3 regions of the Streptomyces sp. NPDC001153 genome follow, and region 1 is predicted to be linked to each of the others. Evidence: riboswitches for the same ligand, from Rfam matches in the RefSeq annotation. Region 1 holds a riboswitch; each other region holds the start of a gene.

Region 1 (3,264 bases):
CGGAACCTGTCCGCCGACGACACCGCGTGGGCGATGGACCGGATCATGCGCGGCGAGGCGACCGACGCGCAGATCGCCGGGTTCGCGGTGGCGCTGCGGGCCAAGGGACAGACGGTGCAGGAGATCACCGGTCTGGTCCGCACCATGTACGAGCACGCGAACGTGATCGAGGTGCCCGGCCGTACCGTCGACATCGTCGGTACGGGCGGCGACGGGGCCAGGACGGTGAACATCTCGACCATGTCGTCACTGGTCGTCGCCGGTACGGGCGCGAAGGTCGTCAAGCACGGCAACCGCGCCGCGTCCTCCGCCTCCGGGTCCTCCGACGTCCTGGAGAAGCTGGGCGTCAACCTCGACCTCACGCCCCGACGGGTGGCCGAGGTCGCGGAGGAGGCCGGCATCACCTTCTGCTTCGCGGTCAAGTTCCACCCCGCGCTGCGTCATGTGGGCGCCGCGCGTGGTCAGTTGGGCATCCGGACGGTGTTCAACCTGCTCGGTCCGCTGACCAACCCGGCGAAGGTGCGGGCCCAGGCGGTCGGCGTGGCCGTCGTCCGCGAGGCGCCGATCGTCGCGGGCGTGCTCGCGGAGCGCGGCAACTCCTCGCTGGTCTTCCGCGGCGACGACGGGCTGGACGAGCTGACCACGACGTCCACGTCCCACGTCTGGGTCGTGCGGGACGGCAAGGTCACCGAGGAGACCTTCGACCCGCGGGACGTCGGCATCGACCTCGTCCCCGTGGAGGCGCTGCGCGGCGGCGACCCGTCGCACAACGCCGAGGTCGCCCGTCGCCTGCTGGACGGCGAGCGGGGCCCGGTACGGGACGCGGTGCTGCTGAACTCCGCGGCGGCCCTCGTGGCCCTGGACCCGACGGACGCCCCGCTCGCCGACCAGCTCCGCGCCGGCATGGCCAGGGCCGCCGAGTCCATCGACTCGGGGGCGGCGAAGCGGACACTGGAGCGCTGGGTGGCCGCGAGCAACGCCTAGCGGTCACCGACGGTCGTCCCGCGATCCGGACACGGGTTGCGGGACGACGATCATTTCGCGTACGTTCCTGTACCAGGTCATGAGTGACAGTCATGAGGCCCCGGCCGACTGTCCGGCAACCCTCCGTCCGTGGCGGGGTGCCCCGGGTGAGGACCAGGCCGTAGGCAGCGAGGTCTACGGCAAGCGCGGACCCCTCGCGCGCTGCTGAGAGCGCGGGACCAGGGGTCCTGGTCATCGAGGGAGCCTTCCGTGAGCAAGCGAATGCGATAGGGCCGCAGAGCCCCGCCTCCGCATCCCCCTTTTTCTCTTCTTTCCGTACGTCGTCTTCGGCGTACGTTCTCACGGGAGTTCCCCATGTCCGTCTTCACCGCTGCCGCCGACCAGTCCGTTTGTGCCCCCCTGCCCGTTCTGGGCCGGGATGTCACCGTCCCGCTCGTCACCGGCGGCGAGGTCACCTACGCGGCCCTCGACTACGCGGCCAGCGCCCCCGCCCTGCAGCGCGTCTGGGACGACGTGGCCGCCTACGCGCCGTACTACGGCAGTGTCCACCGCGGCGCCGGCTACCTCTCCCAGCTCTCCACCGACCTGTTCGAGAACGCCCGCCAGACGGTCGCCGAGTTCCTGGACTGCCGCGCCGACGACCAGGTGGTCTTCACCCGCTCCACCACGGACTCGCTGAACCTCCTGGCCCGTGCCCTCCCGGCCGGCTGCCAGGTCTTCGTCTTCGAGACCGAGCACCACGCCTCCCTGCTGCCCTGGCAGGGCGCCCGTGTCACCTACCTGAACGCCCCGCGCACCCCGCAGCAGGCCGTCACGGCCCTGGAGCGGGCCCTCGCCGACCGCGACCCGTACGGCCCGGCCCTCGTCTGCGTGACCGGTGCCTCCAACGTCACCGGCGAGCTGTGGCCCGTACGGGAGCTGGCGGCAGCCGCCCACGCGCACGGCGCCCGGATCGTCCTGGACGCCGCCCAGCTGGCTCCCCACCACCCGGTGTCCGTCCGTGACCTGGACGTCGACTGGGTCGCCTTCTCGGGCCACAAGCTGTACGCCCCCTTCGGCTCCGGTGTCCTGGCCGGCCGCGCCGACTGGCTGCGCGCGGCCGAGCCGTACCTCGCGGGCGGCGGCGCCAGCCGCAAGGTGACCCGGCGTCAGGACGGCGGTGTGGACGTGGAGTGGCACGAGAGCGCCGCGCGGCACGAGGCGGGGTCGCCCAATGTGATCGGCGCCTACTCCATCGCGTCCGCATGCAAGGCCCTCACCGAGGCCGGCTGGGACACCCTGGTGGCCCGTGAGCAGCACCTGATCGCCAGGGTCCGCGAGGGCCTGGCGGAGGTCCCCGAGGTGAAGATCCTCTCCCTCTTCGGCGACGAGGCCCCGCGCGTCGGAGTCATCTCCTTCGTCGTCGAGGGCTGGAACAGCTCCCACTTCGCCGCCGCGCTCTCCGCCGAGTACGGCATCGGCGTCCGCGACGGCCTCTTCTGCGCCCACCCCCTGGTCCGCACCCTCCTCGGCACCGACCCCCAGGCCCAGGGGGAATGCGGAGCCCCCGAGGCCGCCCCGGGCGAGAGGTCCCTCAACGCCATCCGCGTGAGCTTCGGCGCGGGCACCCCCGACGAGCATGTCGACCGCTTCGTCACGGCGGTGAAGGAACTGGTCACCGAGGGTGCCGAGTGGACGTACCGCACAGAGGACGGCCGCTGCGTACCTGCGGTGTGAAGCCGACGCCAGGGGTAGCGCCCCAAAGGGGCGCGGGGAACTGCGCGACAAGCCACAACGAACCCGCGCCCGCCGGCGTACCGCACCCGGCAGACGAGAAGGCGATACACGCCTGAGCGGCGCAGCCCCTAGTTGTCCAGGCCGATCGAGAACGCCGCTTCCAGGTCGTGCTGGGAGTAGGTGCGGAACGCGACGTGCGTGTCGGTGGCCTCCACGCCGGGGATCTTGCTGATCCGGCCGGGGATGACATCGGCCAGGTCCTCGTGCTGCCGGACCCGGACCATGGCGATCAGGTCGTAGGTTCCGGTGACCGAGAAGACCTCGCTCACGCTCTCCAGCGCGGCGATCTGCCCCGCGATCTCGGGGATCCGGTCCACGCTGGTCTTGATGAGGACGATCGCGGTGATCACGGCTGGTTCTCTCCCTCGGGTGCCGGAGCTGGGGCGCACTTCACTCTAGTCGTACGGCCGTACCGGGCCCACGCGTAGCCGAAGCCCAGGCCGAAGCCGACGAGGTGGGCCAGATACGCCACCCCGGGGCCGCCCGAGCTCTGCTCCGCCGCCG
Region 2 (3,264 bases), on a different contig from region 1:
CGGGTCGACCGAGGAGGAGGCCCGGGCGCTCGCGCGGCAGTTCGACGAGCTGCGCGTTCCGGAGTACGGGCTGCGTCAGCTGGCCGCCGTGTTCGAGACCGAGCCGTCGGTCTTCGAACTCGACGAGCGCCTGCCGGACTTCATCCTCGCCAGGCCGAAGCTGGAAGGCTCGCAGAGCCGCTCCGACCTGATCATCGATCTTGCGGTCCGCGAGCAGCTGACGGTCCGGCAGATCATCTCCCGGCTGGGCGGCGGGCGCGGTCACTTCGAGTTCATCGGGACGCCCGAGCAGGTCGCTGACACGATCATCGCCTGGTTCGAGGGCGGTGCCGCGGATGGGTTCAACATCATGGCGCCCGCCCTGCCGTCGGGCCTCGCGGCCTTCGTCGAGCATGTGCTGCCGATCCTGCGCGGCAAGGGGCTGTTCCGCGAGGAGTACGAGGGCACGACCCTGCGTGAGCACTACGGGCTCCCGGTCCCGGCGAACCAGTTCCATGGCTGACGAGCTCGCGACTGCCGCCGCTTCCCGGAGCGGCGGGAGTCCGCCCGCGCTGCGGGTCGAGGGCCTTCGCAATTCCCACGAAGACGGCTTAGGGGCAGCCGAACACCTTCCTCGGCTTCGACCGGCTGGGCATCGACCCCTTCACCGACCTGTTCGAGATCACTCTGCTGGCCGAAGGCACGGTACGCGGCACGGCGGTGTGCGCATCGCCGACCACGACTGCTCGACCGACGTCCCCGGCCTGTACGCGGCCGGCGACACCGCAACCCGCGAGCTGATCTGCGGCGGCTTCACCGGAGGCGGTAGCCACGACGCCGCGTGGGCGGCGTCCTCGGGCAGCTGGGCCGGCCGGGGCGCCGCCGAGTTCGCCACCCGGCGGGTCCGTCCGGACCGTGGGCTGCGGCCCGTGGGGACGGCCGGCCTCCGCCCGACCGGTGCCGTGAACGCAGGTCACGGCGAGGTCGTCGCCGCCGTCCAGCGCGAGGTCCTGCCGTACGACCGTAACTACCTGCGGCACGCCGACCGTCTCGAGCCGGCTCTGCGGTCGCTGCACGGGACGCGGTCCGCGGTCCGCGAAGGGCTGGGGGCGAGCGGTGAGGAACTCTTCCGGGCCAGGGAAGCGGCCGCGATGGCGGCCCACGGCCGCTGGATGTACCACGCGGCACTGCAGCGCACCGAATCGCGCGGCATGCACAAGCGGGCCGACCGGCCGACGCAGGATCCGGCCCAGCACCATCGGCTGCTCACCGGTGGGCTCGACGAGGTCTGGAGCCGTCCGGAGCCGGCGTCGCGGGCTCTGGTCACGAGCGGAGGCCGAGCCGCGTGATCGAGATCGCCGAGCCGGACCGCTGCATCGCCTGCAACTGGTGCATCGAGGTGTGCCGGACGCGCGTCTTCGATCGCGGTGCCGACGGCGTTCCGTTGATCGCGTGACAGGACAGCTGCCAGACCTGCTTCCAGTGCGAGGCGTACTGCCCGACCGACGCGCCGTTCGTCGCCCCGCTGGTGACCGCGGTCGCTCCGGGCTCGCGCTTCGGCCGTTCACCTGGTGGACCGGCGTTGACAAATGTTCGGGCCGTTGCCTTAACTACTGCCCAGAACGGTCATGAGCGTCAGCGACAAGCCCTGGCTTGCTGACCGGCAACCCTCCCGCCGCGGTGGGGTGCCCCAGGTGACGACCCGGCCGATGAAGTTTCGGTAAGCGCGAGGCCCCAGGGCCGGAACAGTGACGGTGACACCATGTACGCAGCTCCCAGGACGGCCGCCCGCCGCTCCCCGGGCTGCGTACCGTCGTACGCGAACCTGCTCGTCGCCGATCGTGCCGTCGATCTGCTCCGCGTGAACAGCGCACTGTGTACCGCACCGGGCCGCGCCCGCTGTCGGGGCTGACACCTCCCCGCAGCCCCCGCACTTCCTGACGAACACCGCGCCCGCGGTGTGCCCCCTTGCCCTCCCCGCCCCGGTACCTCGCCGTCGTGTGCGCCGCCGCATGCCGCCGTGCTTCCGGGGTGTGTGCCCACCCAGCCGGAGCCCACCATGAGTGAACCCCCTGGTGCCACCGTCACCCTCGCCGAGGCGCCGACCGTCGACGAACCGTCAAAAGCTCTCACAGCCCAGCGGGTTCTTCCGCTGCGGCGGCCAGGCCGCTGGATCCTCACCGCGGTCGTGCTGGTCCTGGTCGCCCAGTTCGTGCACGGACTGGTCACCAACCCCTTCTACCAGTGGGACCGCTGGAGCTACTGGTTCCTGCGCCCCACCATCCTCGACGGCCTGCTGATCACCCTCGAAGTCACCGCCTACAGCGCGGTGCTGGGCCTTGTCGGCGGCATTGTGCTCGCACTGGGCCGGCTCTCGAAGAGCCCGGTGCTGCGCGCGGTCAGCTGGACCTACGTCTGGGCGCTGCGCTCCATCCCGCTCATCGTGGTGCTGATCTTCCTCTACAACTTCAGCGCTCTGTACAAGACGTTGAGCGTCGGCATCCCCTTCGGCCCGGCCTTCTTCTCCTTCGACGAGTCGAGACTCGCCACCGACATGGTCGTCGCCGTCGTCGGCCTCAGCCTCAACGAGGCCGCCTACGCGGCCGAGGTCGTACGCGGCGGCATCCTCTCCGTCGACCAGGGCCAGCACGAGGCTGCCGCGGCGCTCGGCCTGCCGAAGGGCTACCAGTTCCGGAAGATCGTCTTCCCGCAGGCGCTGCGCTCGATCATCCCGAACTACGTCAACCAGCTCATCGGCCTGATCAAGGGAACCTCGCTGGTCTTCTACGTCTCCCTGCTCGACCTGTTCGGCTCCGCGCAGACCATGGGCGCCACCTACCCCGGAGACATCGTGCCGCTGCTGCTGGTCGTCACCGTCTGGTACCTGATCCTGACCAGCATCGTGTCCGTCATCCAGTTCTACGTCGAGCGGCACTACGCCCGCGGTGCCACCCGCAGCCTGCCGCCGACGCCGCTGCAGAAGCTCCGCACCGGTCTCTCCGGCCTGCGGGCCCGTATCCGCCGGGAGGCCGCCGTATGACCGCCGAGACGCTCGAAGCCCTGGCGGACGTCGAGGCCGCCACCGTCGAGGTCCACGACGTGCACAAGTGGTACGGCACCCACCGGGTACTGGACGGCGTCGACCTGACCGTCCGCCCCGGCGAGGTCACCGTCATCCTGGGCCCCTCCGGCTCCGGCAAGTCCACCCTGCTGCGGGTCATCAACCACCTGGAGAAGCCCGAGATCGGCTACGTCAGCATCAACGGCGAGCTGATCGGCGTGAAG
Region 3 (3,264 bases), on a different contig from region 1:
TCCAGGTCGGCGATGACCTCGGCGAGGGTGCCGCCTTCGGCGGCCACTTCGGCCTGCCCGCCCGTGTAGGTGCGCAGGATCGTCGGGATGCGAACGGTCACGCTCATGCGAGGCCAGCCTCTCGGAAGGAGTCCAGGGTCGGTCGGATGGTGGCGGTGAGGCCGGTGCCGGCCACCGCGTCCAGCGTCTTGAGTCCATCACCGGTGTTCAGGACCACCGTGGTCTTCGTCGGGTCCAGGACGCCGTCCTTGACCAGCTTGCGGGTGACGCCGACGGTCACACCGCCCGCGGTCTCGGCGAAGATGCCCTCGGTGCGGGCCAGCAGCTTGATGGCGTCCACGACTTCCCCGTCCGTCACGTCCTCCACGGCACCGCCGGTGCGGCGCGCGATGTCCAGGACGTACGGCCCGTCGGCAGGGTTGCCGATGGCGAGGGACTTGGCGATGGTGTTCGGCTTCTGGGGCCGTACGACGTCGTGGCCCGCCTTGAAGGCGGTCGACACCGGCGAGCAGCCCTCGGCCTGCGCACCGAAGATCTTGTACGGCCTGTCCTCGACGAGGCCGAGCCCGACCAGCTCCTGCAGACCCTTGTCGATCTTCGTCAGCTGGGAGCCGGAGGCGATCGGGACCACGATCTGGTCGGGCAGCCGCCAGCCGAGCTGCTCGCAGATCTCGTACGCGAGCGTCTTGGAGCCCTCCGCGTAGTACGGCCGCAGGTTGACGTTGACGAAGCCCCAGCCCTCGCCGGCCGGGTCGCCGATCAGCTCGGAGCAGAAGCGGTTGACGTCGTCGTAGTTGCCCTCGATGCCGACGAGCTCGCCGCCGTAGACCGCGGCCATGACGACCTTGCCCTGCTCCAGGTCGTGCGGGATGAACACGCAGGACCGGAAACCGGCGCGGGCCGCGGCGGCGCCGACGGCACCGGCGAGGTTGCCGGTGGAGGAGCAGGACAGGGTGGTGAAGCCGAAGGCGCGGGCGGCCTCCAGGGCCTGGGCCACCACGCGGTCCTTGAAGGAGTGGGTCGGGTTGCCGGAGTCGTCCTTGACGAACAGGCCGCCGGTGACGCCGAGTTCGCGGGCGAGGTTGTCGGCCTTGACCAGCTTGGTCCAGCCCGGGTTCAGGTTCGGCTTGTCGGCCACGTCGGCCGGGACCGGCAGCAGCGGCGCGTACCGCCAGATGTTCGCGGGGCCGGACTCGATACGGCGGCGCAGCTCTTCGGTGTCGTAGGCGGAGAAGTCGTAGGCGATCTCCAGCGGACCGAAACACTCCTCGCAGGCGAACACCGGACCGAGGGGGACGCGGTGACCGCACTCGCGACAGCTCAGGGCCGCGGCGGGACCGAGGTCTACGGTGGAATCGGTGGAGCTTGCAACTGTCTGCACAGCCATGGAGGCGAGGCCCTTTCTCCTCATCTTCCTCACGACGCACCTCGCCGTGAGACGGATTTGGCACCTTCCCTAGCCGGGAGCCTCGCGGAGCGATCGAGCCTGATCAGGCCGATCTACGAGTACCGACTGGAGGGTTGCCGGGGCTTCATCGGGCCGTGTCCCTCTGCCCCTCTGGATGAGCGGTATGCGGTTGTGAACGCGCTCCGACCCCCGACATGCGATGGTCATCGGCGTTGTTCAAGACTGTAACCGAAGGCCAGGAGAGTTGAGATAGTCGTCCGAACCGCGAGATGGATCACACGGTGCAGCCCGTGCGATCACGAACAGTGAGGAGCCGCAGACCGTGCTGGAAGAAGTCGAGCGCTGGCTGGCCACCCGCTCCTGGTCCGTGGCCGATCGCCCGCTCCACCGGATCCTGTGCGCCAAGCAGCGCACCGGCCAGACGATCAGTGTCGTACTGCCCGCGCTCAACGAGGAGGAGACGGTCGGCGACATCGTCGCCGTCATCCGGCACGACCTCGTCGAGCAGGTCCCCCTCGTCGACGAGATCGTGGTGGTCGACTCCGGCTCCACCGACCGCACCTCCGAGGTCGCCGCCGCCGCGGGCGCGCGGGTGGTTCACCGGGACGAGATCCTGCCCCGCATTCCCGCCGTCCCCGGAAAGGGTGAGGTGCTGTGGCGCTCGCTCCTGGCCACCAGCGGGGACATCGTCTGTTTCATCGACGCGGACCTGCGGGAGTTCTCCTCCGACTTCGTCTCCGGGATCGTCGGCCCGCTGCTCACCGAGCCCGGGGTGGACCTGGTCAAGGGCATGTACGACCGCCCGCTGGGCGGCGCCACCGGTCAGGGCGGCCGGGTCACCGAGCTGATGGCCCGCCCCCTGCTGAACATGCACTGGCCGCAGCTGGCCGGCTTCGTCCAGCCGCTCGGCGGCGAGTACGCGGCCCGGCGCTCGCTGCTGGAACAGCTGCCGTTCCCGGTCGGGTACGGCGTGGAGCTGGGCATGCTGGTGGACGCCCTGCACCTGGTCGGTCTCGACGCGCTGGCACAGGTGGACGTGGGCGTGCGCAAGCACCGCCACCAGGACGGGCAGGCGCTGGGCCGGATGGCCGCGGCGATCTACCGCACGGCCCAGCTCCGGCTGGCCCGCGGCCATCTGATCCGCCCCTCCCTCACCCAGTTCGAGCGGGGCGAGGAGGGCTTCGAGCCGCGCACCTACTCGGTGGACACCGAGGAACGGCCGCCGATGGTGGAGATCGCGGAGTACGCCGAGCGCAGGGTGGCGTGAACCGGCCGCGGGGTCGTATACGTCGGCGTGCCGGACGTGGCCGTACGTTTGAGCGTTTCCGGGCCGGGCTAGGTTGAGGACCATGGCTTCCACGCACGGTGCTGCCGAGAGAGCTCAGGTGCTGGTCGCGTCCAACCGCGGCCCGGTTTCGTACACGGTGGACGACGAGGAGGGGGCCGGTTCGCTGCGCGCCAAGCGGGGCGGCGGCGGGCTGGTCTCGGGGCTGTCGGCCATCGGGCCGGACACGGACTCGCTGTGGGTGTGCGCGGCGCTCGGCGACGGGGACCGGGAGGCCGTACGGCGTGCGGGCGGCGGGCTGCTGCCGGGCGAGGACACCGCCGGGCAGCGGGTGCGGATGCTGGACATCGACGCGCAGGTGCACTCGGACGCCTACAACGGCATCGCCAACTCGGTGCTGTGGTTCGTGCACCACATGCTGTACCAGACCCCGCTGGAACCGGTCTTCGACGCGGAGTTCCGGCGGCAGTGGGCGTCGTACGAGGCCTACAACCGGGCCTTCGCCGAGGCACTGGCCGAGGCGGCGGGCGAGGGCGCGGCGGTGCTGGTGCAGGACTACCACCTGTGCCTG

What was found. Region 1 has a riboswitch for S-adenosylmethionine ahead of ACWDEN_RS13360 (aminotransferase class V-fold PLP-dependent enzyme). Riboswitches for the same ligand answer to the same signal wherever they lie in the genome.
Region 2: linked by a shared signal. The riboswitch ahead of ACWDEN_RS01700 (amino acid ABC transporter permease) and the one ahead of ACWDEN_RS13360 (aminotransferase class V-fold PLP-dependent enzyme) in region 1 are both predicted to bind S-adenosylmethionine.
Region 3: linked by a shared signal. The riboswitch ahead of thrC (threonine synthase) and the one ahead of ACWDEN_RS13360 (aminotransferase class V-fold PLP-dependent enzyme) in region 1 are both predicted to bind S-adenosylmethionine.

What each region holds. Positions count from the first base shown of each region.
Region 1 covers NZ_JBSFJZ010000010.1:7,073-10,336, forward strand. Annotated here, with positions in the region: gene trpD (anthranilate phosphoribosyltransferase) at 1-984, shown strand, start outside; SAM riboswitch class IV at 1,060-1,176, shown strand; gene ACWDEN_RS13360 (aminotransferase class V-fold PLP-dependent enzyme) at 1,339-2,700, shown strand; gene ACWDEN_RS13365 (Lrp/AsnC family transcriptional regulator) at 2,829-3,110, opposite strand; gene ACWDEN_RS13370 (rhomboid family intramembrane serine protease) at 3,107-3,264, opposite strand, start outside.
Region 2 covers NZ_JBSFJZ010000001.1:373,068-376,331, reverse strand. Annotated here, with positions in the region: gene ACWDEN_RS01715 (LLM class flavin-dependent oxidoreductase) at 1-502, shown strand, start outside; gene ACWDEN_RS01710 (hypothetical protein) at 702-1,328, shown strand; gene ACWDEN_RS01705 (4Fe-4S binding protein) at 1,325-1,435, shown strand; SAM riboswitch class IV at 1,604-1,712, shown strand; gene ACWDEN_RS01700 (amino acid ABC transporter permease) at 2,039-3,019, shown strand; gene ACWDEN_RS01695 (amino acid ABC transporter ATP-binding protein) at 3,016-3,264, shown strand, end outside.
Region 3 covers NZ_JBSFJZ010000002.1:146,918-150,181, reverse strand. Annotated here, with positions in the region: gene ACWDEN_RS02720 (MoaD/ThiS family protein) at 1-107, opposite strand, end outside; gene thrC (threonine synthase) at 104-1,387, opposite strand; SAM riboswitch class I at 1,405-1,569, opposite strand; gene ACWDEN_RS02710 (glucosyl-3-phosphoglycerate synthase) at 1,731-2,675, shown strand; gene ACWDEN_RS02705 (alpha,alpha-trehalose-phosphate synthase (UDP-forming)) at 2,758-3,264, shown strand, end outside.